Regions from separate parts of the Anaerotignum propionicum DSM 1682 genome, predicted to be linked through region 1. Evidence: predicted binding sites of a transcription regulator. Region 1 holds the regulator's gene; the other holds the start of a gene.

Region 1 (15,814 bases):
TGTTGGCGGCTCGGCAGTTACCTTAGGCTCCTATTTCAATACGAAAAATGAGCTCATGACCTATGAGCAGCAATTGTTGCAGGTAGAGCGAACAAACCGTAAGCTCACCCAAAACTCAAGGGCATTGGAGAACGAAAATACAGAATATACCCAAAATATTGAAAAATTGCAGAATAAAGCCGTAGAGCTTGAGCAAAAAATCAATGAATTGGAAAATGTGAAAAATAACTTGAATGACCAGTTGAATAGCATCAACACAAACGACAGCGCTTCAACACAACTTCGCAACGCCGTTGCCAGCTGCCTTGTTCAGGAAAAACCCCAAGTTGTAGGAACACAAGACTTTACACCTATTGTAACCACTTCCTTCAATAAAGTTACAGCCTTGGCTGTCCAATTGGATCGTATCAACTCTCGCTTGAATGAGACAGAAACATCCTTTACGAAAGTGGCGACAAATGTTACAGAGACCCTATCCGCTTATAGTGATATTCCTTGCGGTATGCCGGTAGCAAAGGGAATTATTTCCACCGGATTTAATCCTGAGGGATTATCTACCATCAGCGATGGCAGAGTGCATTACGGTCTTGACTTATCCACCCGCAGTAAAATTTTACCTATCGTGGCTACAGCCGCAGGAACAGTTATTGAGGCTGAATACCATAGCGAATATGGAAATTATGTATTAATTGATCATGGAAACGGCTTTGTAACACGCTATGCCCATAACACAGAAAACTTGGTTTCTGCTGGAGATGTAGTCAAAAAAGGTGACACCATTGCAACAACTGGTGCCACAGGTCAATCCACTGGAATTCACTGTCACTATGAAGTAATCTTAAACGGAATTTTTCAAGATCCCATGGATTTTCAGTAATTAAAAAGGATGGCTAAAGGTAGTCCGTCATAAAACAGTATAAGAAAACTATATTGTTTATGGGCTTCTGCCAAGTAAAATGTCTAAAACAAGCGTATCGTTCACAATGAGCGATACGCTTGTTTTTTGTTTCCTGTTCTAATAAGTAGAGCATGTTAAACGTATCTACCAATTGAAAGGCAAATATTATACCAATAAAAGAACAAATTTCTGAGACTTCATGTCATAGTTACCCACGAAGAATTAGCTAACTTCGCCGGATTTGGGGAGACTCGGAATGCTTAAAAATAACAACGTAAAATATAATTTGCTTCCCTTCTTGACAAGTGATCAGTTGTTCACTATAGTAATGGTGAACAATTGATCATTTCATTTATTGATGGAGGTTCTTATGCCAAAAAACGAAACACGTGATACAAAGGAAGTTATTGTGACAGTTGCACTAAAACTGTTTTCTGAAAAAGGTTATGATGGGGTTGGTATCCGTGACATATCAAAAGAAATCGGCATACGCGAGAGCGCTCTTTACAGGCATTATAGCGGAAAGAAAGACATTTTTGACTCTCTTCTTAAAGACATTGATCGTCGTTATCAAGAGGAAGTTTCTACCTTTATCCCCCCTGAAAGCGTGGCCAATATTCTCTCGGAAGAAAGCGATGTCAGGGAAGAATTATTCGGTATCAGCATTACGATGTTCCAATTCTATCTCAAGACAGAGTATGGTTCACAACTGCGCAGAATGTTGACAATGGAACAGTATAGAAACTCCGAGGCAAGCAAGTTTTTTAGGGAATTGATAATAGACAAAGGCTTAGATTATATATCAGGCGTGTTTACTGATTTAATAAACACTGGGATTTATGTTGAAGCTGACCCGATGGTAATGGCCTTGCAGTTTTATTCCCCTTTGTATTTGTTGTTATCCAAATACGACAATCAGCCCGAAAAATATGAAGAAGCATTATCTTTTTTAGAAAAACATATTACAACATTCAATAAAACCTATTTAAGGAGTGATAAACAATGAAAGGGATTGTGGTATTGGTAGCAGAGTGGTTGATTACCTGCCTGATTGCTTATGCAGGACTATCTGGCAAACAAATATCATTCATCAATGGGCCGAGATCGGCTGTTATTACTTTGGGTACAATCGGATTTGCAATGTGCATGATAATGCCAACAATCGGCAAATTCATCAGCAATGCATCTGCGCACCCACTCACCATCATGGGCTACATCTTTGGGACAATCGCATTACTTACAACAGCAACACAAATATTTAAATGGAAAATTCCTATCCTTTGTGACCCCAAAATTGCACTTCTTGTAGTTGCTGGCTGCATTGTCATAAAGTCGATTATTGGTAGGTTTGCGCCATTGATAGTTAAATAAATAGCTGAAAAGAGGGCTTTTTATGAATATTGAAGTACGTTATTATTCAAAATCAGGTAATACAAAGAAAATTGCAGATGCCATCGCTAAACAAGCAGGGATATCCGCGAAGCCAATCCACAAGCCTATGCAACCTACATTTATTCTACCAAGGAGGATTCATGCTTACATCTAAAGAACAAACCTTTCCTACCACCGGCATAGCCGGTGGTTTTGTCAAGCTAAAGCGAACAAGAAATGGCGTAGCTTTTACGCTACGCCATACTTCGTCCAAATACTGTTTTACTAAGGACTGCCTAATCCATCCTTTTTTTGTTATGGAGGATAGCCCTCTTGCGGTACAATCCTCTTATATTCCCTCCACACCACACCTTATCAAAGTGTATCCTTATGATAAGATTGAATGTTCATCCTCTTTTTCTTTCTCTTCATCCTGCCGATTTATTTCCTCAAGCTCTATGGAATTCCCCTTTTTTCCAGTGTTCATCAATACCACAGCACCAACCACCAGTAAAATGCCCCCCATTTTAGCCACCGTTATACCTTCTTTAAATACCAAAATTCCCAGAACTGCCGCCACCACCGGTTCTATGGTTGCCGTTACCGATGCCTTGCTTGCAGGTAGACAACTCAACCCTTTTGTGTAACATAAATAAGGTATCACTGTAGTCATCACTGCAAACAGAATGGAAAGGGGCCATTGCCCTGCCGCCGTAATTTCCTGCACAACATGAATGGGATTTACACAAAAACCCATAAATACAGAGGCCATTAGAAACGTATAAAAGGAAATCGTCAAGGATTGATAGCCCCTGCGTAATGCAAAGGTGCCAAAAATGCTATATAGCGCATACCCAATTCCAGAGCCAAGGCCTGCTAGAAGTCCCAACGGGGACAGCATCAGCTTCCCGTTGAAAAGCCCTGTAATCATCCCACAGCCACATAGTGTCATGAGCAAAACCAATGCTTTTCTTCTTGTCATCTTTTCATGAAACAAAACAATGGACAACAGCATCACTAAGGTGGGGGCTGTATATAACATCACTGCCGCAATACCAACACTGGTCAGATTAATGGCTTTCATATAACACCAGCTGAAAAAAGTAAAACTGACAATTCCGGTGCCAACAAAGTACAGGATGTCCCCTTTCTTTTTCAGTCGAAAACTCTTTTTATCCCGAATCAGAAGAACTATGGTTAAAAATATTACACTAACCACACCTTTGATAAATAAAATTTCTAACTCCATTAAGCCAAAACGAGTAATCGCCTTTGTAAAAAGCCCAATTAAACCCCAGCAAATACCAGCAATCAAAACCCATACATAAGCCATAATGAAACCCCTTCTTATATCAAAATTCCCCGTCCCATGGCAAAGGAATAAATATAAACCTCAGTCACACGTTTTCCCAAAGCCTGCTCCAATGCCCGTCGATACAGCTGCAATTGAATTTCATAGCGCTTGCGCAAGGCTTCCTCATCAAAAATTCTGTCACTTTTGTAGTCCAGAAGAATAAGATTATCCCCCTCCATAAAGTAACAGTCAATAATACCGTTTAACAGCACCATGTCCTCGACATCCGCATATTCTGTTCCCCAAAAAAGCTCTTTCGCCGCCATAAGCATGGCAAAGGGCCGCTCCTTCGCTACCCCATCACAATTTCTGATGCGCTCCGCCAAAGATGAGGTAAAGAAAACCAGCAACTCGTTCTTTCTTAATGCCCCAAACTCTTTTTCGGAAAGCCTGCCCTTTTTCAGCATTTCTTCCAACAAGCTTTCCAATCTTTCTGCATCATATTCTTGATGAAAATCAGCATATTCCATCACTGCATGCATTGCAGTACCTATCTCCGTGGCTGTCAGAGCACCCTCCCTCTCTAACACTTGAGGAAGCTTTATCTCTACAGTAGAGAAAACAGGCTCTCCCGTAATCTCCTCCAGGTTCCTTCTCTTTACCTCAGAAATAGAAAGCTTGGACGGAAGCGACGTTGCCTTAAGATAAGGATATTGCCACTGAAGCAAAGAAAATAATTCATCTCGACTGCCACTAAAATCCGTCTCTGTATCCCAGAGGGCAAAATAGTTCTCCTGTTCTTCTGACTGCGCTTTTTTCTCCTCCATTTGCAAAAGAATATCCCCTCTGGTTTTACGTTGAAAAGACCATACAGAAGGCTCCTCCAGAAATACCTTCACTCCATGGGAAACACCAAATTGTTCACGCAGCCATTTTGCATCAGGATGACGCAACAAGGCAGGCATCATCCAATCCAAATAGCTTTTGCTTCGTCTTAATCGAAATACAGAAAGGCGGTCTTTCTTACCTTCTGCCCCATCAGCCCACTTTTTCACAGCTTTTTCTAAATCCTTCACCGTCCCTGTCAAGATGAGCTTCTCCTTGGCTCTGGTTAGGGCAACATAAAGCACCCGAAGTTCCTCCGCTAGGTTCTCTAATCGAATGACCTCTGCCAATGCTGTTTTAGAAAGGGTACGGTAAACTGCTCTGCGCTGCAAATCCTTATAATCCATGCCAAACCCCCACTCCTGATGGGTAAGCACCGCCGCCCTAACATCCATTTCATTGAATTGCTTGCCACAATCCGCCACAAAAACAACAGGGAATTCTAAGCCCTTGCTCTTATGAATGGTCATGACACGAATCAGGTTTTCCCCTTCACTTTGGAGCTTTGCCGATGCCGATTCCGCTTCCGCCGTTTTCATATCCTCCACATAACGGATAAAGAAAAATAGCCCCTTGTGACTTCCCTGCTCAAATTGCTCCGCTTTTTCCAACAGCAACCGAAGATTGGCCTGACGCAAACTGCCTCCCGCTGTCATTCCCACGTAATCATAGTAGCCACTTTCTTCATAAAGATAATGCAAAAGCTCATGGAGGGTCAACTCCTTCACCCGCCCACGCCATTTTGCTAAATCCCCAATGAAACCTTGGAGCTTTTCTTTTAATTCAGAATCGTCACCTTGATGCAAATACCCCTGTATGCAGTCAAAAAACAACCCATTTCCACCATTCAGGCGCATTTGCATCAATTCATCCCCAGAAAGACCATATAACGGGGAATGAAGCACAGAAATCAGGGGAATATCCTGTCTTGGATTATCCAAAAGGCGAAGGAGATTCAAAACTGTATCCACCTCGGGTACATCATAGTACCCTTCAGCTGTTTCTGCATAATAAGGAAGCCCTGCTTGTCCGAAAACATCGTCAAGGATGCTTCCCCAGTTTTTCATGCTTCTAAGCAATATGGAAATATCTCTGAACTCTAAAGGACGATAGGCTCCGCTTTCCTTATCCACAACACAAAATCCCTCTGCCATCATTGTTTTAATTTTATCGGCAATTGCCATGGCTTCCAATTGGCGTCGGTTTAACTCATCCAATTCCCCCATGCCTTCCTCTTCCAAAAGACTTTGGCTCTCCACCAAAATCACTTCGTTCTCTCCTCCATGAGAAATTTGTGTATCAGGAAAAACAGCTCCTGCATATAAAGCTGCTTCATCATTATATTCCACATCACCAAAATCCTTAGACATAAGCTGGCGAAACAAGAAATTAGCCCCATCCAAAATGTTTTTTCGGCTTCTAAAGTTTTTAGAGAGAATAATCTTTCTGCATTTGCCCCCTTCTTCTAAGGGATATGTATGATATTTTTCATTAAACAGCTGGGGCATAGCCAATCGAAACCGATAAATGCTTTGTTTCACATCCCCCACCATAAAACGGTTGTTTTTACCCCCACTTTCTCCAGAAACCGCCGCCAGTATCATTTCCTGAACCATATTGCTATCTTGATATTCATCTATCATAATTTCATCATAGCGTTTTTGTATTTCCAATGCCGCAGCTGTAGGAATGAGATGCCCCACTGTGCTACCTTTTTCCACTAAAATTTGCAGGCAAAAATGCTCATAATCATGAAAATCGATCACGAGCTTCTCTTTTTTTGAATCTAAAAAGCGCTGTAAGAATCCATCCACCAGCACCGCCAAACCCTTCGCCACAGGATATAAGGCACCCAGAAGCTCTACCTGCATTTCTTCGCTAAAGGAAAAATAGGTCTCACCCAGCTTACTGCGTATGTCCTTTGCTTCGTTACGCAAACTTTTGATATCCTCAGCCAGCTCCTTTTCTTCTCCTCGGTAACCGGGCAGCCTTTGAAATTCCGTTTGCAAGAAAGCCATACGCCACTTGCCGTATCCAAATGGCAAAGCTTCTTCTAATTGCTCTAACCCTTGTGCTTCTTTTTCCATGCATTCCAAATAAGCCTCAAAGCCTGATGTTGAAGCCGCAAGACCCATTGCCCGCTCCAATAGCTCTCTGGCAAAAGCCACACCGCCTTTGATGCTTTCCCGAATGATGGGCATCCACTTACAGGTATCCACCGTTTCCCCATCCTTAAGATGAAATTGTTCTGCCATTTCCAAAAGAAGCTTCACAGGGTCAGGGTACCCTTGGGCAAAATTATAAAGCTGTAATAGTAACTCCTTTAGCCTGCTATCCTTCGTCTCTTCGCCAAAGGTTTCTAACAGCTGAAAAAAAACTTCATCCTGTTTTTCATAAAGTTCCTCAAAATAATCCTCCAGCACTTCCTGCTGTAATAATTTGATTTCCCCAGGGTCTCCTGTTCTGACCGCGGGGTCAATGTCTAAAAGATGATAATACTCACGGATGGTTTGCAGACAGAAGGCATGGATAGTTTTAATATCCGCACGGGCAAGTAAAGTAAGCTGATTTTGCAAATGCAGATTTTTGGGCTCTTGCTCCAGCTTTTTTGCTATAGCCCCTCCAATCCTTTGGCTCATCTCCGATGCCGCTGCCTTTGTAAAGGTTACTACCAATAGTCGGTCAATATCCATCGGTGGTTGATCCACGGTAATCCGTCGGATAATACGTTCAACCAAAACTGCGGTTTTCCCGCTTCCCGCTGCCGCTGAAACCAATAAGTCACAACCCCTTGCTTCAATGGCCTGTAATTGCTCCTCCGTCCATCTGTTTTCCCCCATGGGTCTTCATCCTCCAAAATTATTCTCCCATGGCTCGCTCCATACGCACACGAAAGGGTACATATCCAACAAACGAGCCCATAAAACTACTATAGGAATTATACCAGAAGTTCCCGATAAAAGCGAACGAAAATGCAGAAAGAACCTTGTGTCCGAAAATATATCTTGCCGTTGTTTTTATGAACAGCTCTTGAAAGCCTGTCTGATAAAGAAAGGCACACCTTTGCAGAATGTCAACCATTTCCTTCTCATTCTCTGTCAAATCGTATACCTTAAACAATCCTTCCTTAATATTTTCCCACAGCATCTCCTTTTTCCGCCTTCTGACCATACGAATGGTATGATGTATGGCGGCAAGCTTATAAAAACGCATCATCGCCGTTTCATCCAATTTGGCAAGGTTCGCCCTGAAATAATTATGTTCCATAGGTGTCTCCAAAAAGACCTCATATCCATCAGCAGCGGTACTCTCTGCACATTGTACGTAAAAAGCACTATAAAATTGGTTTTCCAATTGATAGGCACGCTCTATAAAATATGATTTACACTCTTCAATTAATTTCTTACAACGCTCATCTTTTTTTAAATTTCGCTCCAGCACAGCCATAACCCCTTTCAAAAACACGATTTCATATTTCTATTGTAAAGGATTGATGGCCGGGATGCCTTCCTTTTCGTTCGCAAATAAAGAAAGGCTTCCCCAAAAATCGGGAAAGCCAAAGGATGCGGATATTCTCCGCATACTTGTGAAAAAGACTCACTACATTAAGCCTTTTTCGTGAATACAGCGGAATCAACAACTATTTGCGTTTCAAAAAGCAATTATATATTTCCTAAATACCAATTTTCATGCTAATGACTCCGCTGTATCATAAAATCTTGATTCAGTTTCAGTACTTCCTGTAGATCTTATTCGCAGACTAAATTAGCATCCGCAGTTGTTCCCAATCTGATTTCCACAGCCACAACTATTGCCGCCACAGCAGAAAAGAAGAATGAGGATCCATAACCAAGAGGACTCGCCGCCACAGCCGCCGCCACAGCTGCCGCCACAACTACTACCACCAAAACCGTTACCACAGCAGCACAACAAAATTAAGATCCACAAACAAGAACTATCGCCGCCAAAACCACAACCAAATCCACTCATACTATAATACCTCCTTAAGTAAATATGTTTTGCTTACATTTTTATCCTATGAGGTATTTTGTAAAATATTGCCTGTCTATATTTAATCTTTTTTCTTTTTTATTCTTTCATAATTCGGGAAATTTGAAACAAGCTTTAGCAAGGAAGTATTAAATCCTCCACCAAAACCTCCACGGTAAAGCCGCCCATCTCATCTGCAAGACTGATCAAAAGCAGCCTTTCATGGTCTATAAAATATAAAACATGGGTCATATCCTTCTTTTCTCCAAGGAAAATCAGCTCGTCTTTTTGAGCTTCCCCATGAAATGTAACTGCAAGACCTGCTTCTAAATATCTAACGCCAATCAGCTTCGCTGATTCTTCTCCCTGAGCAGTCCATGCAAACAAAGCCTTTATTCTTTGTGTCATAACAAACCTCCAAAAATTCAAATAGAAGAATTACAAAAAAGTACCCTCTGAGCATATACTCAAAGGGGGCTTAACTGCACAAATCATTGATGGGAAACTTTACTCTCCACGCTTTTCACTAAGCATTTTCTCAAGCTCATCGATAAATGTATTAATATCCTTAAATTGACGATAAACGGATGCAAAACGGACATAGGCCACTTCATCTAATTCCTTCAGGCGATCCATAACCATACCACCAATCACCTTGCTGTCCACTTCTCTCTCGCCACTGCCAATCAAAGTGTTTTCCACATCATCAACCAAATTCTCAATCTGTTTTGCCGTAACCGGGCGCTTGTTACAGGATTTCATGATGCCGCCCATTAGTTTTGTCTTATCAAATATCTCCCTTGTGCCATCCCGTTTTATCACAGTAATGGGGATCATATCAATTCTTTCGTAGGTAGTAAAGCGTTTCCCGCAATTTTCACAAAGACGGCGGCGACGAATGACGGCATTGTCATCCTGCGCTCTTGAATCAATCACCTTCGTATCTGCATAGCTGCAAAAAGGACATTTCAAAATGGTCCCCCCCTTTTCAAGATTCTTGCCACTTCCTTCAATTATACGCAAGAAATACCGTGGGGTCAAGGCTTCATTCATCAACAATCAGAACTTCACATGCATCCACCTCTACCAAAATGATATCATCCCCAATGCGCTTAATGCACCGCCAAGGTACGAAATATGCCCGCTCCTTACAGAAAAAATTCCATTTCCCCGCATCCTCAGGAATAATTAATGTACAGATTTTCCCGTTATATGCATCAAATTCTAAATCGCAGACAAATCCCAATCGTTTCCCATCACAAATATTAATGACCTCTTTTTCCCGCAGACACGAAAAACGTTCCCATTTCATGTATTTTTTCCCCCCATTTCACCTGTTTAATATCAGTTTATGCCCCGACTTCATGAAATTCACCAAAATTCATTTCTCAAAAAACCCTTGACGGTGATTTCAGAAAGGTCTACAATATGTACGACTAATATTATTATAGAATCTATATATTGTGTTTTTTGCAATCCAAAAACGGATTCAAACAATTCAGGGAATATGAATAAATGCAATAGAATTTTGAAAGGGGTATTCCTTATGATAACGACCATTAAAAAACGTGATGGCAGAACTGCCTATTTTGACATTAACAAAATTGCCAATGCCTTAGAAAAATCTTTTCAGGCCTCGGTAGGTACAAAAGACTCTAACACTTGCTTGGCTCTTGCTCAAGAGGTATCAGATACTTTTGAACAAAACGGCATCACTTCTCCATCCGTCGAGCAAATTCAAGATATGGCAGAAAAAATTTTGATTGAACATGGCTATGCCCTCACTGCAAAAGCATATATTTTATATCGTGCGGAACGCACCCGGGTGCGCAATATGAACGATAGGTTAATGAAAACCTTTGAGGATATTACTTATAAAGAGGCAAATGATAGCGATATCAAAAGAGAGAATGCCAATATTGACGGAAATACTGCCATGGGTTCTATGCTGAAATATGGTTCTGAGGGAGCAAAGCACTTTTATGAATGCTATGTTTTAAACCCCGCCCATTCCGAAGCTCATAGAAACGGAGATATCCATATTCATGATTTGGACTTTTATACCCTAACCACAACCTGCTGTCAAATTGATTTGGTGAAGCTGTTTGAGGGGGGGTTCTCCACTGGGCACGGCGTTTTGAGAGAGCCCAACGATATTGCCAGCTATGCTTCCTTGGCATGCATTGCCATTCAGTCCAACCAAAACGATCAGCATGGCGGTCAGTCTATTCCCAATTTCGACCGTGGTCTTGCTCCTGGCGTAGCAAAAACCTATAAAAAACGTTACCGCTCTAACTTTACATCATTTGTGGAAATTTTAGCCGGTCCTAAATTGAGTAAAGCAGCATCGGAAGCCTTTGTCCAGTTGGAAGAGAAAGGTCTGTATCCCACATTGGATGAAAATGGGCAATTTGATGCCGCAGAAGAAGCATTGCTTCTAAAAGCAGGAATTACACCTGAAATCTATCATAAAGTTAAAGAATTCGCAGCGCGAAAAGGTACGGAAGAAACAGATAAAGCCACCTATCAGGCCATGGAATCCCTGTTGCATAACCTAAATACCATGCACAGCCGTGCAGGTGCCCAGACGCCGTTTTCCTCTGTAAATTATGGCATGGATACCTCTACTGAGGCACGTATGGTAATGAAAAATATGCTGTTGGTCACAGAAGCAGGTCTTGGTAACGGGGAAACTGCCATCTTCCCCATTCAAATTTTCCGAGTAAAAGAAGGCATTAACTTCAATCCCGGAGAACCTAATTATGATTTATTTCAGCTTGCCTGCCGTGTCAGCGCAAAGCGTTTATTCCCTAATTTTTCCTTTCAGGATGCACCATTTAACCTGAAATACTATAAAGAGGGACATCCCGAAACAGAAATTTCTTATATGGGCTGTAGAACAAGAGTAATGGGCAACGCTTATGACCCCACCCAAGAGGTGACCCCAGGAAGGGGTAATTTAAGCTTCACCAGCATCAACCTGCCTCGCATTGCTTTACTTGCCAATAAAAATATTGATTGGTTTTTTAAAGAACTGGACACTAAAATTGATTTGGTTGCCGCTCAGCTTTTGGAACGATTTGAAATACAAGCAAAGAAAAAAGTACATAATTACCCGTTCCTTATGGGAGAAGGCGTTTGGATTGGCAGTGATAAGCTGAACCCCAATGATGAAGTGCGTGAGGTATTGAAAAATGGAACCCTCTCCTTAGGGTTTATCGGCTTAGCGGAAACCTTAAAAGCTCTCATAGGCGTGCACCATGGGGAAAGCGAAATTGCGCAGAATTTAGGACTTGATATCATCAGCCATATGCGTAGACGGTTGGATGAATATGTAGAAAAAACAGGCATGAACTTCTCCCTGCTGGCGACTCCCGCAGAAGGTCTTTCCGGCAGATTTATCCGCATGGATCGGGAGAGATTTGGTTCTATCGAGGGTATTACGGATAAAGAATATTACACAAACAGCTTCCACATTCCTGTTTACTATCCTATCAGTGCCTTTAAAAAAATCCAGTTGGAAGCACCTTATCATGATCTTACCAATGCAGGGCACATTACTTATGTGGAATTGGATGGTGACCCCAGCAAAAATACAGATGCCTTTGAAAAGGTAATTCGTTACATGAAATCTCAAAATATTGGTTATGGTTCCATCAATCATCCCATTGACCGTGATCCTCTCTGTGGTTATACGGGTATCATTGGAGATACCTGCCCCAAATGCGGCAGAAAAGAAGAGGAAGGCGCTGTTGGGTTCCAGCGTATTCGCCGCATTACAGGTTATTTGGTGGGCACTTTAGACCGCTTCAACAATGCAAAACGTGCCGAAGTTTCTGATAGAGTAAAGCACTCCTTGGTTACTGACGTAAAAATGACTACAAAGAAGGATTCATGATATGGAAATCAGATTAAGCGGTGTGGTAAACGACTCTATTGTGGATGGTCCGGGAATACGATTGACGGTCTTTACCCAAGGCTGCCCCCATTGCTGTCCCGGTTGTCATAATCTAGAAACCCATGATTATCAAGGGGGGTATGTGGGAGATACAGATCTAATTTTATCCGCCCTAACCGAAAACCCCCTGCTAGACGGCGTCACCCTTTCAGGAGGCGAGCCTCTAGATCAACCCCTTGCCTGTAATCATATCTCCCAAGGAGCCAAAAAGCTAGGGTTGAATGTTTGGGCATATACAGGCTACTTGTGGGAAGATATTTTAGAAAAAGGAAACCCTCAAATCCTTGCACTTTTGGAGCAAATTGATGTACTCGTTGATGGACCATACCAAGTAAACCAGCGGTCTTTGGAGCTATTGTTTTGCGGCAGTAAAAATCAACGCATCATAGACGTAAAAAAGTCCCTTAAAACAAAGACTATCGTTCTTTGGAAAAAGGAACAGTAAGTATAGCCTAATAAAAAGGGGGAATTCTTAGAATTTTCCCTTTTTCCACGTCTTTGCTTTCTATGAATAAAACAGCCTGTTTATTCAGCCTCCAAATTTCAAATCTCCGTAGGGATTTTTGAAGCCTTCATTTGCTTTTTGATAGATTTAAACAATTCTTACTTAAAATTGTTATTTACATAAGATCAAGTGGCACAATTTAAATCTTCCAATAGACAAATATCTTACCCACCTTTGTCCCCCACTTTTTAAAACTCTACTCCATAAACACGAAAAAGCCCTCTTTACACATATGCTTAAAGAGGGCTTCTTTTTTATATTTTGTCTTAAATTGTTTTTTCTGCTGTTTGATTTATTGCATTTTCTTCTGCTTCATGAGTTTCTTCTTCCTTCGACCCTTTCTGTTCTGGAGCCTTTGCTAAAGGACACTGCACATAAGCCTTGAATAAATCCCCATCAATGGAAAGGGTAAATTTCCCTTTCTGCAGATCCACCAAACTTTTGGCAATATTTAACCCCAAACCACTCCCCTCCGTGGAACGGGAGCTGTCTCCACGCACAAAACGTTCCATTAATTCATCAGGGGCAACATTCAGTTGATCTCTGGAGGTATTCTTCATAGAAATCAAAGCAAAATTACCTTTTTTCGAAATTTCCACATAAACCCTTGTGCCGGTTTGAGAATACTTACAAGCATTGCTCAAAAGATTGCTCAATACACGCCAAGTCAAATTTCCGTCTACAATACCGAAAACAGGTTCTTTGGCAGTAATGACCACCTCTAAATTTGCTTTTTCCAGTTTTTCTTCATACTCCGCCACTGCCTGATGCACCAATTCACAAAGGTCAGTTGGCAACAACTGCGCAGAAATATTCCCTGTGGATGCTTTTGAAGCCTCCACCAAATCCTCTGTAAGCTTTTTCAGCCTCCTGGACTGACGATCCAGAACTTCTAAATATTCCTGAGCCTGCCCCGAAAGTTTTTCCTTTCTCAATAAATCCACATAATTGATAATGGACGTCAAAGGTGTTTTGATATCGTGGGATACATTGGTTATCAACTCTGTTTTTAAGCGTTCGCTTTTGATTTTTTGCTCCATGGCAATTGCCGCCCCTTTAGATAGGCTGTTTAAATTATTGCCGTGTCTGCGAAAAACGCGAAACATCCTAGAAGTATCAACCTTATAATCCAGATTTCCGTTGGCCAACTGTTCCCCTGCTTTTTTTAACTTTTGCAGCTGATTGGAAACGGAAAGCACCAAAACCAGAATAATGCAGTTCACAATAAAAACTGTTCCACTACTATTCGAATTTGATAAATAAATAAGGGATATAAAAACCCACGCCGCCGCATATTTCCATGTCATAGGCAAAGCAGAGATGCTATCTTTGAATGTAACAAATACAGCACCAATAAATTTCCAGCCAATATGGAAAAACCAATAAGTAATAGAGTTTCTCCACCATTTTCCCATTTTTAGTCGAGTGGCAATGGTCATTAACGCCGCTATTCCCAAAACGAAAAGATAAACCAATGCCCCTAACAGTAGCATAATATCGCTGAATTGATCAAAGGGATAAATAGCGTGAGCTCCCATAATAGGCATTGCCGCCAACAGAGAAATCGTTCCAAAATAAATCTCCAAAGGGATGCGATCCTGAAGGTTTGGTGTAACTTCATCGGTTTTTCCTCTATGTCCCGCCGCACACATTAAATAAATCAGGGTGGCTAAAAAAGTCAATACGCTTGTCAACCCCAAAGCCAGCAGCCCCATGCGAAATTTATAGGTTAAGCCATAAAGCCTGTACGTTAACGAATAATTATCTGAAGCCGTTATAGGCGTTTTCACATAGGCTTCCAGCTTGGCATCCATAGGTTCATCATATGAAATCCACTCTCCGTTGACGGTATATTCATCATAAACGTTAAAATTATAGGTTTGTTTAAATCCAGATTCCCCGGAGATATTTCCTTCGGTTATTTTTTCGCCGCTTGGGGTATAAATTTCAAAACCAAAGTTTGAACTCCTATTTTCCGCCCATTCTTCCAACTGTGTTGGATTATACCGATATAAATCCATGATTTCATCGGCATATTGATTGGTTATCCATTTACACCAAGGTGTGTCATAGTAGGAACGCGGGTTTCCGCTGTAAAAACCGCTTTCTCCCCCAACAAAAATTGCGGCTGCACTGATAAAACTCAAAATCCCTGAAATAACCACAAGAAACAAGGCCAGCACCTTAAACCCAAGATTGTGGGTGACCTTCGTCATTCTTTAGCCTCCTTTTCAATTTTGTAGCCAAGCCCCCAAACCACCTTTAAATAGCGGGGTTCCGAGGGATTGATTTCGATTTTTTCTCGCAGATGACGAATGTGCACCGCAACAACACTGCCGGAGCCATACGCATCCTCATTCCAAATTTGCTCATAAATTTGTGTTGAGGAAAATACTCGTCCGGGGTTTTCCATCAGAAGCTTTAAAATATTATATTCACTGGGGGTTAGGGATACAGGCTCGCCGTCAATGGTAACTGTTTTAGATTCATCGTCTAAATCGATTCCTCCTATGACCAAATGGGACGCTTTTTTTGCCATTCCTCCCAAGGAAGTATATCTCCTTAGCTGAGAACGCACCCTTGCCATTACTTCTATGGGGTTAAACGGCTTTGTGATATAATCGTCTGCTCCAATATTCAATCCCAGAATTTTATCGCTGTCCTCACTTTTTGCAGTTAGCAAAATAATGGGTATATTGGAAGATTCCCGAAGCTTTGCTGTAGCCGAAATACCATCCATCTGAGGCATCATAATGTCCATCAGAATCAGATGGATATCGTTATTTTGTACCACTTGTAAAGCCTCTTTCCCTGTATAAGCAGTAAAAATCTTATAATTTTCTGTGGAAAGATAAATGGATAACGCAGAAACGATGTCTTTTTCATCATCACAAATTAAAATATTGTACATGC
Region 2 (15,814 bases), 940 kb from region 1:
CATAAGCACGAACCAATCCACCTGTGCCCAGAAGCGTTCCTCCAAAATATCTGGTAACTACAACTGCTGCATTTTTAATATCCTCTGCCTTAAGCACATTTAAAACAGGCATGCCTGCCGTTCCCTGAGGCTCACCATCATCACTGAATCGCTGAATCTCATTACGTTCCCCAAGCTGAAATGCAAAAACGTTGTGGGTGGCATTCCAATATTTCTTTTTCATTTCTTCTACGAACAGCCTTGCTTCTTCTTCTGATTTTACAGGGCGTACCGTGGCAATAAAGCGTGATTTTTTTTCGATTATTTCAGCTTCTGCTTCTGTTAAAATTGTTTTATATTCATACAACATGTCTTTCACCAACCAATTCGTTTTTAATACCTACAGCAATTTAATGAAATTAAATTATTATTTTCGTATTCAACTTAATCATTAGAAAATGATTTTTTCTATCGATCAATTGCAATATTATATCACACAAATTACCAACCACAAAAGTATTTCCTACTTTTTAATTAAGAATGAAACTCTTTTTTTTGCGCAAAATAACGTTGAGGTGATAAAAATGGCTCAAGAATACACAAACCTTGATGATTTGTTAAACCGCAATCCAAAAGCAAAGGATTTTTTTGATTCTCTGCCGGAAGACCGCCAATTTAACGTTCGTCAGTACGAAAACAACATCCACTATGACTTAGACCTTCGGCGCTATGCCGAGCATCTTTTGAGAGGAGGTTATTAAAATGTTTGGAAAAGAATACAGAGACTTAGCCGACTTACTTTTAAACAACGCAAGAGCACAGAACTTTTACAAAGGGTTACCCGATGAAATTCAACAGACCATTTCACACAGTAGTTCTGAAATCACAACCATGAAATCCTTGCGTCACTTTGCAAAAACTGCACAGAAAACAGGACGTTAATCTCCACTGATTATAGTACAAAAGCGATACTTTTAACTTTAGTATCGCTTTTGTATCATTGCTCCTTTTTGTTCGTAAAATGTACTTATCCTTTTACCTCATCTTAAATTGAATCTCTAAATTTATCTCACTGAAAATTATTTTTTAATAACGCAACAGCCCTTGCCGGAATTTTTTGCTACATATAGGCACTGATCACTTTCACGATAGAGACGATTAAAATCAACCTCTTCTTTGTCATTAATGGCACAGCCAATACTAAAGCTTACACTGATGCCTTTTTCCCACCCTATGGCAGAAGAACGTAAAGAGTCCAATAAATTTTCCAAGCCTCTTCTGCATTCATTCATTTCAATAAGATTAATGGAGTAAACAATGAACTCATCACCGCCCATACGCAAAACGATATCTTCCTCTGAAAAATAGCCTTTGATTAGATGACTGATTTCTTTGATAACAGAATCACCATACATATGTCCAAAATGATCATTTATTTTTTTGAAATCATCTATATCCAAAATTATAAAAGAGCCCTTTATTTGGTTGTAAATTAATTGCTTTATTTTAAGAAGCCCGACTTCTCTGTTATATACCCCTGTCATAAGATCTATTTCCGACTTGCTTTTGTATTTTACAAAGCTTTCCACATTTTCTATTCGCTCATTTAAAGTCAAGAAATTAATCCCCAATGCCAAGCAGTAGAAAGCAACCAAATGCATCATATCAGAAAGAAACAGTGATTTTGGCTTGGCATAATAGCATAAAATAGCATAGATCATTGCTGAACATGTGATATAAAAAAAAATTCTCCATGGTTTGTCTATCATAAACAATGTTAACACACATAAAAATACCATGATTGTGATAGAAGGAACCTGACTATCCAAAAATGTACCCATTAATATTCCCATGAACATAACCGGGGATAATGCACAATAGAAAATGAGTGTGATGTACTTCTTTTTTTTATGAAGATAAAACTTGGCTATTAAATATAAAATTACACAAAAACCTAATAGTACAAATATCTGATTATTAAATGTAAAATATTCGGATAAAGGTAAGCCCACTAATAAAATTCCGCAAGTAATAATAATACCTACGGTTGTTAATCCGAGAAAATTGTTATAATTTCTATTACATATTTCTTCTTTATATAAATCAACCTTCTCAGCAAGCAAGCTCTCTTTCCAATGGCCTAACCCTCTCAAGAATTTAGATAAATGATCCATTTATATTCCTTCTCCAATTTCATTATTATGACTTCCAATTAGCAGTCTACCTCTCTTTATTTGCTCCGCTATAACATACAAAAATGAATTGTTTCTTTGGCCAATGCATAAAGTTTCATTTTCTTTTACTAATTTATAATATTATAACAGAACTAAATAGCAAACACAATCTTCGACAGAAACTCTTGCAATAATTTGTAATTTTCTTAGTGCAAAATATAGCTGTCTGAGCATCAGATTATAAAATAAAAAAGCCCCCATGCAATAGGCGAGCTTTGCTCCCTACCCTGCAATGCGGACTTTTTTCATTAGATTTCATTTACAGAAATATTTCTTCATTTTTTTAATCTTGATACTCAAATTATTTTGTATTCACCATTTTCCACATCAATCGTTAAAGTGGTTCCTGGAGCAACCTCGTCAGCAATAATTTTCTTTGCCAACAGTGTTTCAATATTTCTTTGAACCATTCTCTTAAGGGGTCTTGCACCAAATGCAGGATCATAACCTTCATCCACGATAAATTCTTTTGCTCTTGTCGTCAATTTACATTGGAGCTGTTTATCAACCAGTCGTTTATTCAAGTCAGCTATAATTAAGTCGACAATATGAGTGATGTTATCTTTTGTTAATGGTTTATAAAATACAATTTCATCCAAACGGTTTAAAAATTCCGGTCTGAAAGAACGACGCAGCAATTCTTCCACCGCCAAACGAGCGTCCTCTTTTATTTCTCCCGTATCCTCCATTCCTTCTAATAAATAGGAAGAACCTAAGTTGGAGGTAAGAATGATTACTGTATTTTTAAAATCCACTGTTCTTCCTTGGGAATCTGTAATACGTCCATCATCCAAAACCTGAAGTAAAATATTGAATACATCAGGATGGGCCTTTTCAATCTCATCAAAAAGAATCACAGAATAAGGCTTTCTGCGAACAGCCTCGGTAAGCTGACCACCCTCCTCATAACCAACATAACCCGGAGGGGCACCAATCAAACGAGATACGCTGAATTTTTCCATATACTCAGACATATCTATACGAACCAGATTTTTTTCATCATCAAACAAGCATTCTGCCAAAGTTTTTGCCAACTCTGTTTTTCCAACGCCCGTTGGGCCAAGGAATAAGAATGAGCCAATGGGCCTATTTGGACTTTGAATTCCTGCACGGCTTCTTAAAATGGCTTCCGAAACCTTCATTACCGCCTCATCTTGACCAACCACTCTCTCGTGCAAAATCTCCTCCAAATGAAGAAGCTTTTCTCTTTCGCCTTCCATAAGTCTTGCTCCGGGAATCCCCGTCCAACGTTCAATAATACGTGCAATCTCTTCCTCAGTTACTTTATCCCGAAGGAGTGTATTCTTTCCGCTGTTTTCCTCGGCAAGATGTTCTTTTTCCTCAAGCTCCTTTTGTAATTGGGGCAGTCTTCCATATTTTAACTCGGCGGCTCGGTTCAAATCATATTTTCTCTCTGCCGCCTCAATTTCAGCGTTTACATCTTCTATTTCCTCTCTAAGCTTTTGCACAACGCCAATGGAGTCCTTTTCATTTTCCCATTTTGCTTTCAAAGCGGCAAACTTATCCCGCATTTCTGCCAGTTCCTTTTGGGTTTCAGTCAATCGTTCCTTAGAAAGCTTATCATTTTCTTTCTTAAGCGCCGCCTCTTCTATTTCATGTTGTATAATTTTTCTTTGAATAATGTCTAGCTCCGTTGGCATAGAATCCATTTCCGTACGAATCATAGCACAAGCTTCATCCACCAAATCAATTGCCTTGTCAGGAAGAAAACGGTCACTGATATATCTGTTGGACAATGTTACTGCTGCAATAATTGCTTGATCCTGAATTTTAACACCATGATAAACCTCATAACGTTCTTTCAGCCCACGCAAGATGGAAATGGTATCTTCCACCGTTGGTTCGTTGACCAAAACTGGTTGAAATCTTCTCTCCAATGCAGCGTCCTTTTCGATGTACTGCCTATATTCATTCAGGGTGGTTGCACCGATACAATGCAGTTCACCTCTGGCTAGCATTGGTTTCAGCAAGTTGCCGGCATCCATGGCACCGTCTGTCTTTCCTGCCCCAACAATGGTATGCAGCTCATCAATAAAGAGAATAATTTTACCTTCACTTTTACGGACTTCATTTAAAACCGCTTTCAATCGTTCTTCAAATTCCCCACGGAATTTTGCCCCTGCAATCAAAGCCCCCATATCTAATGAGAAAATGGTTTTATCCCTTAGGCTATTGGGCACATCCTCTTTGACAATACGCTGTGCTAAGCCTTCGGCAATCGCCGTTTTTCCCACACCGGGTTCACCGATTAAAACAGGGTTGTTTTTCGTCTTACGTGATAAAATTCGTATTACATTTCTGATTTCATCATCACGACCAATAACGGGATCCAGCTTTTTGCTTCTCGCCCTCTCCACCAAATCTGTACCATATTTTTTCAAAGCATCATACGTGGCCTCCGGAGAATCGCTGGTCACACGGGTGTTTCCCCGTACAGAAACCAATATCTTCATAAATGCATCTTTGCTCACGTTGTATTGCTTGAAAACTGGCTTTAGCACTTCATTTGGTGCATTCAACATTGCTAAAAAAATATGTTCTACAGAAACATATTCATCTGTCATATTTTCAGCAAGCTTTTCGGAGGCAACTAAAGTTTTTTCTAATCCCCCGCTGGCATAGGTCTGTCCCCCTGACACACGAGGAAGTTTTTTTATTTCAGCTTCTACTGCCTGAAGCAAGCCATTCACATTTACATCCATCTTCTGTAATAACTGAGGAATCAAACCATCTTCCTGGGTTAATAGCATTGCCAACAAATGCTGCTGGTCAATTTGTGGATTTCCATATTCCACAGCAACAGACTGGGCATTTTGAATGGCTTCCAAAGACTTTTGGGTAAATTTTTGCAAGTTCATAACCATTCCACCTTCCTATTACATACATTAAATGTATCTTCAATATGGGTATATTATACATTGTTAGCACTCACTTGTAAAGAGTGCTAACAATTCTTTTTTATACAAAAAATTTGGCTTCTCAAGCTTATAATCATCATTTTTGCCGAAATAGTCAATAAAAAACCTACTTTAAAAAATAAAGGGTTCTAGTATCTAGGTATTCAAATAGCAATTTCATTTACAGATAAAAAGTTGCACCATTATTCTAATAAAATATCACCCCATATCTTTTCTTCGTAGAATACGGCCTAAGGCTTATCAATAAAGTCGATTTCTAGCCATGCTAAAAACATCAAAAGTGTTTCTTACATTCTTGTGCAATCTGACAAAAGATCTACTAGCTGGATAGCTACGTTTTTATAAGGAATTGTGTAATATTTCCTTTGATGAAATAGTTGGATTTCATCTTTACTATGTTCCAAATTCAATCAGTCATTTTTGAAAAAAACATATTTTCTCGATAATTTGTGAAAACATCTACACCCCCATGATGATAAGAGGACTCAAAAAAATTTTTCGTAAATTTTCTTCTATTCAGAAAAATATCACTTACTTTAGAATAAATATACCTTAAAGCATACATTCTATGTCATAGCCCCTCTAAAAATCTAAGTATCATTATTAAAATTTGATTTTCTATTATAATATCTAAAATATCTCCATGTTTTATGTTAATTAGCATGTTAAATAACTGACGATTTTGAATACAAAAAAGACAGTGTATTTTAAGATAAACTCATAATTATTTTCTTTTAAAATTGAGGGGAACAGACTGATTTCTCTCCTGTTTTATTGTTGATTTTTGAAAGATTTTGTCGGAGCAATAATGATCAATGGTCACAAACATAAGGGAATGATTTACTTGAAATTTGCTTGTTTTGTTCCTTGTGCGTTATTTATTCATATGCTATAATAGAAAAGTCAAAGCAAAGAAACTTGAAGTCGGGGTCATTTGATAATGCTGAGGAAAAACATAGCAGTGATTGGGAAAAAAAGTTCTTTTTCCTGGTTTCCCCCGTCTTTTTTCTTCGCCGTTGTGGTATACTTATGTAAATCTCAAAAAGGACGTGATGCCAATGCACAAGGCAATTGGTTCCAAAAAAGATTTTGGCAACTTAAGTGAGGATGAATTATTAGCAGAGTATAATGAATGCGTACAGGATCTCCTTGATCATGAAATGGTTAGAAAAATGGACTCCTTCGTACAGCATTGCAATACAAGCAGATTGCAGCATAGCATTAATGTATCCTATTACAGCTTTTTGGTTTGCTATCGCATGGGCTGGGACTATCGTTCCGCAGCCAGAGCTGGTCTTCTTCATGATCTGTTCTTCTACGATTGGAGAACAAAGAAGGGGCTTCGCACCCATCATGCATCTTGGCATCCCAGAGTTGCTCTGGATAATGCAAGAAAAATTACAGAGCTGAATAAAGTCGAAAAGGATGCTATCTCTAAGCATATGTGGCCATGCACCCTCGTTCCTCCCAGATATATTGAATCCTACGTCATTACCTTTGTAGATAAGGTTTGTGCTGTTTGCGAGGTTGCAGAGCGCAAATATAAAGGAATCCGAGTGGGAAAGGTTGCTGTTTCTTAAAGGAACAAAACAAATTGTATCAATTCTAAATCAGTAAAGTTAATGGCGATAAACCAAGTGTCTTTTGGTTATCGCCATTGTTTTTTTCTTTAGTTGCTATTTTTTAGGTTTGATCTTTTATATCTAATATAAGCTTGATTTTTTTCATCTGCAATGTTTTTACAATTTTCCACTTACAATTGTTTTAATGACCACATATATCAATTATCAATCTTTAGAGCCAATCATTTTTTATCACCAAATATATTACTCTTCGCAGTACCTAAAAACATCTATACTTTTTATCTTTCGCATTCAATATAATTTGTATTTGTTTCTATATTATTTTTCCCTTTAGAGAACTATATGTCTTTCCAGAAATACCACAAAGAAAGCACTTTTAAAACACATTTAAGTTTTATTTGAATCCTTAAGTATTTAGTTGTGTAAGGGTACTTTTACATAACAAAAAGGCACAGGTGCAAACCTATGCCTTCCATGGAAGTCTAGCTTCCTAACTTTGTCCAACGGTATAAAGCGTTGTTTTTTGCATAACCAAAAAATAATTTATATTATCAATGCCTAAGCATCTTCAATACAGAATCAAATCGATTAAGCACGTTTTACGTTAGCAGCCTGAGGGCCTTTTGCACCCTGAACAACTTCAAATTCAACTTCCTGACCTTCTTCAAGTGTCTTGTAACCTTCAGACTGAATAGCAGAGAAGTGTACAAACACGTCGTCTTCACCGGGAACGGAAATAAAACCGAAACCTTTTTCTGCGTTGAACCATTTAACTGTACCCTTTTTCATTGAATAAATCCTCCTACATAGATAGATAAAAAACTTTTACAAGACAATACTACCATATATTTCATAAAGTGTCAACGCAAATTTCCTACTAAGTCACTGTTCTCATTTACATTGTTTCATAATTTTCGTCATTTTCTAACGTATTTTTCTGTATTGCAGCCCTTGCTAATTGGTCACATCGCTCATTTTCAGGATTATCAGCATGTCCTTTTACCCAAATAAAGGAAACATGATGAATTTCAAGCAGTGCCAACAGTCGCTCCCATAAATCTACATTTGAGGCCTTTTCCTTGTTATTGCGCATCCAACCTTGACTGCGCCATTTTTTTGCCCAACCTTTTTCGATCGCATCTACTACATATTTTGAGTCACTATACAGCTTAACGGCACAAGGCTCCTTTAAGGCCTCCAGTCCTTTAATCACAGCTAAAACTTCCATACGATTATTAGTTGTTTTGCGATATCCTCCTGACAGCTCCTTTCGGGCAGTGCCATATAGCATTACTACGCCATATCCTCCTGCGCCTGGATTTCCGGAGCATGCACCATCTGTATATATCACAATTGTCTTCATTTCCTCTCCTCCTCCAAAAAGCAAGCTCCCATTAGGATATCCTCCCTTGTGGTAATCTTGATATTTTGATAGCTGCCATGAATGACCTTTATCTTGGCGCCATAATGCTCAACGACAGAAGCATCATCCGTGCCAAAAAAACCATCCTTCTCCGCCTTTTCGTATGCCTTTTCTATCAAATCTCTGGAGAACGTCTGGGGTGTTTGTATGTGCCATACTGTACTGCGATCAGGTGTTTCAAGAACCATCCCATCTTTGTCGCAAATCTTAATGGTATCCTTTGCTGGTACACCAAGTACACATCCATCAAAATTTTGCGCTGCATCTATGGAACAGTTAATCATTTCTTCTGTTACAAATGGGCGCACACCATCATGTATTAAAACGACTTCTGAGGCTAGGGAAAGTGCCTTTAGACCACACTTCACAGAATCTTGTCGTTCCTTCCCTCCACAAACCACAGCACTAATTTTCTTCCAGCCGTATTTCCTTACCATCGCCTTAACACTCTCTATATCATCTCTGCCTATTACCAAAACAATCTCTTTTATTTTGGAAAACTCCTCAAAACGATCTACCGTATGAGCTAAAATTTCTTTTCCTTCCAACATCAAGAACTGCTTTCGGGTTTTCCCACCCATGCGCTTGCCCTGCCCCGCAGCAACAATAATTGCAGCAGAAATACGTTCACCCTCCACACTTCTTCTCTCCCTCTATCAATAAAAGCCCCATGCAACCCTTTTTGACAGGGATCGTTTGCTTTGGGGCTTTCATTCTCTTCATTTTATGAAGCAGCAGCAACCATTTTTGTAAAAATCATTCGGCCTGCTGCTGTTTGCAACACGCTGGTTACTACAACATTCTTCGTTTCACCAATAAATTTATTACCGCCATCCACAACAATCATGGTGCCATCATTCAAATACGCAATGCCCTGTCCCATTTCTTTGCCGGCTTTAATAATCGTAACTTGCATTTCTTCTCCCGGAAGCACTACAGGCTTTATGGCATTTGCCAGTTCATTGATATTTAGAACCCGAACACCCTGAAACTCAGCAACTTTATTTAAGTTATAGTCGTTTGTAACAACAAAGGCATCCAGACTTTCCGCCATCTTGAGCAGCATGGAATCAACCTCCATTGACTGCTTTGTGGAATATTCTTTGATTTCAACGGGTACTGCCAACTGCTTTTGAATTTCATTCAAGATATCTAAACCTCGACGACCACGGTTTCTCTTCAAACCATCGGCAGAGTCCGCAATATGCCGTAATTCTTCCAGAACGAAATTTGGAATAATAATTTTGCCCTCAATAAACCCGGTTTGCAGCAAATCCAGAATTCTACCGTCAATAATTACACTTGTATCTAATATCTTAGGTTGTCCATAAACGGAAATTTTCTCTTGTGGTGCCAAAGCAGGAATAATCATTTTTTGTAAGCTTTTTACATTAAATTCGTCCTTCTTTCTTCTTGCCACACGAATTCCCAAAAACCCAAACAGTAAGTTTAACAATACCACAATGAAAGTTCCGATTGCACCAAATCCGCTAAAGGCAATGCCGATAAGGTTTGCAATGATCAAACCAACAACACAACCAAGAATTGTCAATGCCAATTCCTTTACATTCATTTTGGTTAATCTTTCTTCTGTTTGAGAAAGCCTTTTTAACATCATTTCCGTTAAGGGCGATGATAAGATAAGATAAAATATAAGTCCGGTGAATACTGCTAACCCCATTGGCACATAAAAAGGCATGGATATATGCCATTGGAAAAAGTTAGATATGAATAGAATATGCAAGAGCGCATAGCTCGCCGCCATAACGATTAAACTCATAATAATCTCAACAAGTCTTTTCATTCTTCCACCTCCTTCCCCCATTTTTGGCAAAAGGGTAAAATACCCATACTTTACCATAAAGAAATAGTATCAATTTTCTAACCATTTTGCAAGCAATTCTTCTGCTTTTTCGCTATTAATTTCATAAACAGATATAATTTCACTGAGTACAATCTGTCTAGCCATTCCTAAAAGCCTGCATTCCGCCGAGGAGAGCTTCTTTTTCTTTTCCTGTTCATAAAGCGCTTTAATGACTTCTGCGGCCTGATCCAGTTTCCCTGTTTTCAAACGACAAAAATTCTCCTTCTGTCTTAAATTCCAGTTATCTGATAAGGTTGGCCTGCTTTTTCCTACCCGAACCAACGTTTCCTCTACAATGTTCCTTTCCTCCGGCAGGCGAATTCCGGATTTTTCTGCACCATCTTTTGGAATACGAATCATTACGTTGCCAGTGGGTATACGGATAATATAATATTCTCCATTTTCTGTTCCTTCAATTTCCTCAATATATCCTGCCCCATGCAAAGGATATACAATTTTCTGTCCTGCTTGAAACATAATCAATTCACTCCTTTTTTCTAATTTTTTCCGAAAAAGGAGATTCTTATGCCAATTATAGGACTTTATTATCATAAATCATTTTTCGACGGAAGTCTTTAAGTTTTCCTGACAATTTATTTAAAATTTATTGTCATATTTTAATAAATCCATTTTCTCACTAATCTTTTTGTAATATAAAAGAATTCAATAAGGAAATATAAGAATCTTGTAGCAAAAAACAATCCCCTAATAATAGCATTTTTTGTTCTTTTTTAAAAAAGAATGCTCATATTTTAAGTAGAGAAAGTATGTTATTATGAGGAATAATTTTCAACGAAAAAACTAACCTTAATTACGAAAAGTTTTCCGTTCCCTTTTTGTAATTTCACAAATTTCACAAAACATAGTTATTTAAACTACGTTCTGCGTTTTAATATTGCAATTCCTTAACTTTTTTGCTATTATAATGTTTATTGAAGTACAGCATCGAAGGAGGACGTTATGGCAGACTATCAAATTTTCAGTGACGGCGCTTGTGATATCGGGAAAGAACGAGGAGAGGAATTCGATATATCTTTGATTCCTTTTTATGTATCCCTAGATCACCAAAAATATTTTAAGGAGATTGAAGAAATATCCTTAGATGAATATTATAGATTTATCATCGACGAGAACGGATACCCCAAAACCTCTTTGCCCTCTGTTCAAGATTTTATTGATGCCTTTCGTCCGGCTTTGCAACAAGGCAAAGATATTATTTGTACAACTGTTACACATTCCCTCAGCAGCTCAATACAGTCCGCCACCACAGCAAAATTAATGCTGGAGGAAGAGTTCCCCAATGCAAAAATTTACGTTGTGAATTGCTGGCATATTACAGGATCTCAAACACTGATACTTATGGAAATGGCTAAAATGAAAAAAGCCGGTAAAACAATTGAAGAGGTTATGGAATACGTTGAAAAAGCCAAAGTGGATGCCCGTATTCATTTTATGGTGGGTGATTTAAGCCATCTTGAAGTTGGAGGAAGAATCGGCAAGATTGCCGCTCTGTCGGGAAGCATTTTAAAAATCAAGCCTTTGATTATTCTCAAAGGTGGAGAAATCAGTGTTGGTGGAGCTGTCAGAAGTAGGAAAAAGGGTCTGGCAAAGCTAGTTGAAATTTCAATCAATCACTTTAAATCAACTGGTGAAAATCCAAAGGATTATATTGCTCACATTGGAACAACCAATGTTTGGGATGAAGTTCCTGAATTTGAAGAAGCATTGAAAAAGGCTTTTCCCGAAATGGAATTCATCTCTCCTTTCCAAATCGGTGCCACAGTAGCTTCTCATACCGGTCCGGGAACAACAGGTTTTTGCTTCGCAAAAAAATATGAAGCTTACCACTTATAATTTTGTTTACAGCGGCAATCACAGCTTTGTGACTGCCGTTTTTTTGTTTGAGGAAGCAATATAAATTACATTGGGCAGGTATTTCTAAGAGAAATTTTGACTTTATAAGGTTTGTTTTACAAGTAGAAAAAAGATATTTTCACCCTGCGCAATTCGATAAAATAAAAAGGAAGAGCCCATAAGTTCTCAATTTTCTGTAAAGACTTATGTCGCATCTTGCGGTAATCAATACAAAATAATCCCGTAGAGCGATTGTTTTTTTCTTTTCATTTGATACAATAGGTGAAGTGCAAATGAAATTTTTAACAACATATTAGTCAATTTTGAATGGGAATGATTTTACTACAGGGGGAATTTTAATGCAAATTGGTGGACTTCAAAAGCTTTCTTTACTCGACTATCCCGATAAAACTTGCTGCACTATTTTTACCGTCGGGTGTAATCTTAGGTGCCCATTTTGCCATAATGCCTCTATTATACACCTTCCTTTTTCCGGAGATATCATTTCTGAAGAGGAACTGTTTTCTTTTTTGAAAAAAAGGAAAGGACTTTTGGATGGTGTTTGCATCACCGGAGGAGAACCCCTGCTGCAAAAAGATTTAGAACCCTTTTTTTATGAAATAAAATCCCTTGGCTTTTCAATCAAGTTGGATAGCAATGGCAGCTTTCCAGAAAGATTGCAACAGCTTATCTCAAGCAAACTTGTGGACTATGTTGCGATGGATATAAAAAATGCCCAAGATAAGTACAGCCAAACCATTGGAATCAAAAACTTTGATCTTGGGCCAATCAAAGAAAGTGTGTCCATCTTAATGGCAGATGTGGTACCTTATGAGTTTAGAACCACCGTGGTACGTGAATTACATACAGCAGAAGATATGCTGGCACTGGCCCAATGGATACAGGGCTCTGAAAAATATTATATTCAAAGCTTTGTGCATTCAGATGATGTGTTGGCAAAGGATCTCAGTGGTTATTCTGAAAAAGAATTACGGAATCTCCTTCAAAGCATTCTTCCTTTTCTACCTTCAGCCGAACTGCGGGGGATATAATTCATTCCATAAGTTGTGGTTCTATCTAAAATTAATACTACATATTGTATTTTATGATTGTATGTATAAGCCATCTGTGCTACAATGATAAAAATAAAAAAGGAATCGAGGTTAAGAGAGATGTATAGAGTAATTAAAAGAGACGGTCAGTTTGCTGAGTTTGATTTAATCAAAATCAGTAAGGCAATCACCAAGGCTTTTGAATCACAAAATAAGCAATATCATCCACAAACCATTGATTTTTTATCTTTAAAAGTCACAGCCGATTTCGAACCTAAAATCCAAAACGGTTTTATCTCTGTAGAAGATATCCAAGATAGCGTTGAAAATATTTTGATTAAAAGTGGATACGCTGATGTGGCTAAGGCTTTTATTTTATATAGAAAGCAGCACGAAAAAATGCGGAATATGAAATCTACTATTTTAGATTTTAAAGAAACCGTGGACAGCTACCTAAATGTAACGGACTGGCGAGTAAAGGAAAATTCCACTGTTACATATTCCGTAGGGGGGTTGATTTTGAGCAACTCCGGAGCCATTACTGCAAACTATTGGTTAAGCGAAATTTATGACACAGAAATTGCCCAAGCCCACCGCGATGCAGATATCCACCTCCATGATTTGTCCATGCTTACAGGGTATTGTGCAGGGTGGAGCTTAAAACAGCTCATTCAAGAGGGCCTAGGGGGAATTCCCGGAAAGATTACCTCCTCACCTGCCAGCCATTTAGCAACCCTTTGCAATCAAATGGTGAATTTTTTGGGTATCATGCAGAACGAATGGGCAGGTGCTCAGGCGTTCTCTTCCTTCGATACCTATTTGGCTCCATTTGTAAAAGCAGACAACCTTTCCTATGATGCAGTAAAAAAATGTATTGAGAGCTTTATCTATGGGGTAAATACCCCATCACGTTGGGGAACACAGGCTCCTTTCTCCAACATTACCTTGGATTGGGTCGTTCCCAATGACCTTGCTGAGCTGCCTGCAATCGTAGGCGGTAAGGAAATGGATTTCAAATATAAAGACTGTAAAAAAGAAATGGATATGGTAAATAAGGCCTTCATCGAAATCATGATAGAAGGAGATGCAAACGGACGGGGATTCCAATATCCTATCCCCACATATTCCATCACCAGAGATTTTGACTGGAGTGACACAGAAAATAATCGTCTGTTATTTGAAATGGCAGCCAAATATGGCACCCCCTATTTCTCAAATTATATTAACAGCGAATTGGAACCCAGTGATGTGCGAAGCATGTGTTGCCGTTTACGTTTGGATTTACGGGAGCTTCGAAAAAAATCAGGAGGATTTTTCGGTAGCGGAGAAAGCACAGGTTCTATTGGTGTTGTAACCATTAACCTGCCCCGCATTGCCTATCTAGCCAAGGATGAAAAGGATTTTTATGCCCGCCTTGATAAGAAGATGGATATTGCGGCAAGAAGCCTTAAAATCAAGCGTAATGTTGTAACGAAACTGCTAGAAGAAGGTTTGTATCCTTATACAAAGCGTTATTTGGGGGGATTTGGCAATCATTTTTCCACCATTGGCCTAATCGGAATGAACGAAGCGACCCTCAATGCAAACTGGATAAAAAAAGATATCTCCCATCCTGAAGCCCATGCCTTTGCCAAGGAGGTTCTGAATTATATGAGAGAACGTCTTTCCGACTATCAGGAGAAATATGGAGACTTATACAATTTGGAAGCCACTCCTGCTGAAAGTACAACCTTCCGTTTGGCAAAGCATGATGTAAAGCGTTATCCGGATATCATTACTGCAGCTAAAGCTGGTGAGACACCTTATTATACAAATTCCTCCCATCTTCCTGTGGGCTTTACCGATGATATTTTTGAAGCATTGGAATCCCAGGATGATTTGCAAACACTTTATACCTCAGGCACTGTTTTCCACGCTTTCTTAGGTGAAAAGCTACCGGGATGGAAAGCCGCTGCAACGTTGGTGCGAAAAATAGCTGAAAATTATACCCTGCCCTATTACACCCTTTCTCCTACCTATTCCATTTGTAAAAATCATGGATATATTAATGGAGAAAAGTATGTTTGCGATAAATGTGGAGGCACAACAGAGGTATACAGCCGCATAACAGGTTATTATCGTCCGGTGCAAAACTGGAATGAAGGAAAAACCCAAGAGTTTAAGGATAGAAAACTATATGATTTAGACAAAAAACATTTTGTAAAACATACTTTCAAACAAGAGAACCTCAAACTTGACAGCTTTCCCATAAAGAAAAAGCAAAATCCAGAAACGGAAAATAGGATTATGCTTTTCACCACCAGCACTTGCGTAAATTGCAACATGGTAAAATCCTTTTTGTCTCAAGCAAATATAACTTATGAGCTGATACAGGCAGAAGAAAATAGCGAACTTGTGGAGCAGTACGGAATTAGAAGCGTACCTGCGATGGTTGTGCAAAATGGATTAGAATTCACCCTATATGTGAACCCATCTAATATAAGAAATTATATAGAAACACAAACAGCACTGGTGTAATTTATAAAACATCCCATAATGATAGCATCTAAAATTATCATTCTTAAGAATTGAAATAAAAGAATACATATAATGCCGTGACGATCCAATGTCATGGCATTGTTTTTTATTTCTTCGCCAAAACCCTTTATGGTGATATCCTTAGAAAATGATCGTGACCCTCCCTATTTCTTTGACAGATCTTTTTCGTCTTCCTTAAGATATCTACCACTCCCCTCACTGCATTAAAGTCTAATTCTTCTGCTACCATCTTTCGTCTCTTCTCCTCTCATCCTTATAACACGCAAAGGACATTTCACAAAAAAAATAGGTTTCATCTTTATTTAAGATAAAACCTATTTAAACCAATCTAACTTTCAAATTGTTAAT

The links. The regulator NrdR, encoded in region 1, represses ribonucleotide reductase genes. The targets are predictions, from matches to a motif close to CACAANATNTTGTG.
Region 2: CPRO_RS06055 (ribonucleoside triphosphate reductase) is a predicted target of NrdR. The motif match lies at 12,964-12,977, and genes of this name have one in related genera.

The regions. Positions count from the first base shown of each region.
Region 1 is NZ_CP014223.1:340,937-356,750, reverse strand. It holds gene CPRO_RS01610 (M23 family metallopeptidase) at 1-877, shown strand, start outside; gene CPRO_RS01605 (TetR/AcrR family transcriptional regulator) at 1,269-1,904, shown strand; gene CPRO_RS01600 (hypothetical protein) at 1,901-2,269, shown strand; gene CPRO_RS14775 (hypothetical protein) at 2,292-2,444, shown strand; gene CPRO_RS01595 (DMT family transporter) at 2,658-3,602, opposite strand; gene addA (helicase-exonuclease AddAB subunit AddA) at 3,617-7,288, opposite strand; gene CPRO_RS01585 (hypothetical protein) at 7,308-7,889, opposite strand; gene CPRO_RS14770 (hypothetical protein) at 8,214-8,438, opposite strand; gene CPRO_RS01580 (hypothetical protein) at 8,574-8,846, opposite strand; gene nrdR (transcriptional regulator NrdR) at 8,946-9,410, opposite strand; gene CPRO_RS01570 (YlmC/YmxH family sporulation protein) at 9,484-9,750, opposite strand; gene CPRO_RS01565 (anaerobic ribonucleoside triphosphate reductase) at 9,985-12,336, shown strand; gene nrdG (anaerobic ribonucleoside-triphosphate reductase activating protein) at 12,338-12,841, shown strand; gene CPRO_RS01555 (sensor histidine kinase) at 13,168-15,117, opposite strand; gene CPRO_RS01550 (response regulator transcription factor) at 15,114-15,812, opposite strand.
Region 2 is NZ_CP014223.1:1,276,982-1,292,795, reverse strand. It holds gene CPRO_RS06115 (YigZ family protein) at 1-349, opposite strand, end outside; gene CPRO_RS15255 (hypothetical protein) at 564-740, shown strand; gene CPRO_RS06110 (hypothetical protein) at 742-921, shown strand; gene CPRO_RS06105 (GGDEF domain-containing protein) at 1,059-2,153, opposite strand; gene clpB (ATP-dependent chaperone ClpB) at 2,510-5,092, opposite strand; gene CPRO_RS06095 (HD domain-containing protein) at 6,211-6,732, shown strand; gene CPRO_RS06090 (cold-shock protein) at 7,324-7,524, opposite strand; gene rnhA (ribonuclease HI) at 7,631-8,098, opposite strand; gene ispD (2-C-methyl-D-erythritol 4-phosphate cytidylyltransferase) at 8,095-8,796, opposite strand; gene CPRO_RS06075 (PIN/TRAM domain-containing protein) at 8,883-9,962, opposite strand; gene CPRO_RS06070 (CarD family transcriptional regulator) at 10,032-10,499, opposite strand; gene CPRO_RS06065 (DegV family protein) at 10,983-11,876, shown strand; gene CPRO_RS06060 (anaerobic ribonucleoside-triphosphate reductase activating protein) at 12,236-12,928, shown strand; gene CPRO_RS06055 (ribonucleoside triphosphate reductase) at 13,049-15,445, shown strand; gene CPRO_RS06050 (PhoH family protein) at 15,814-15,814, opposite strand, start outside.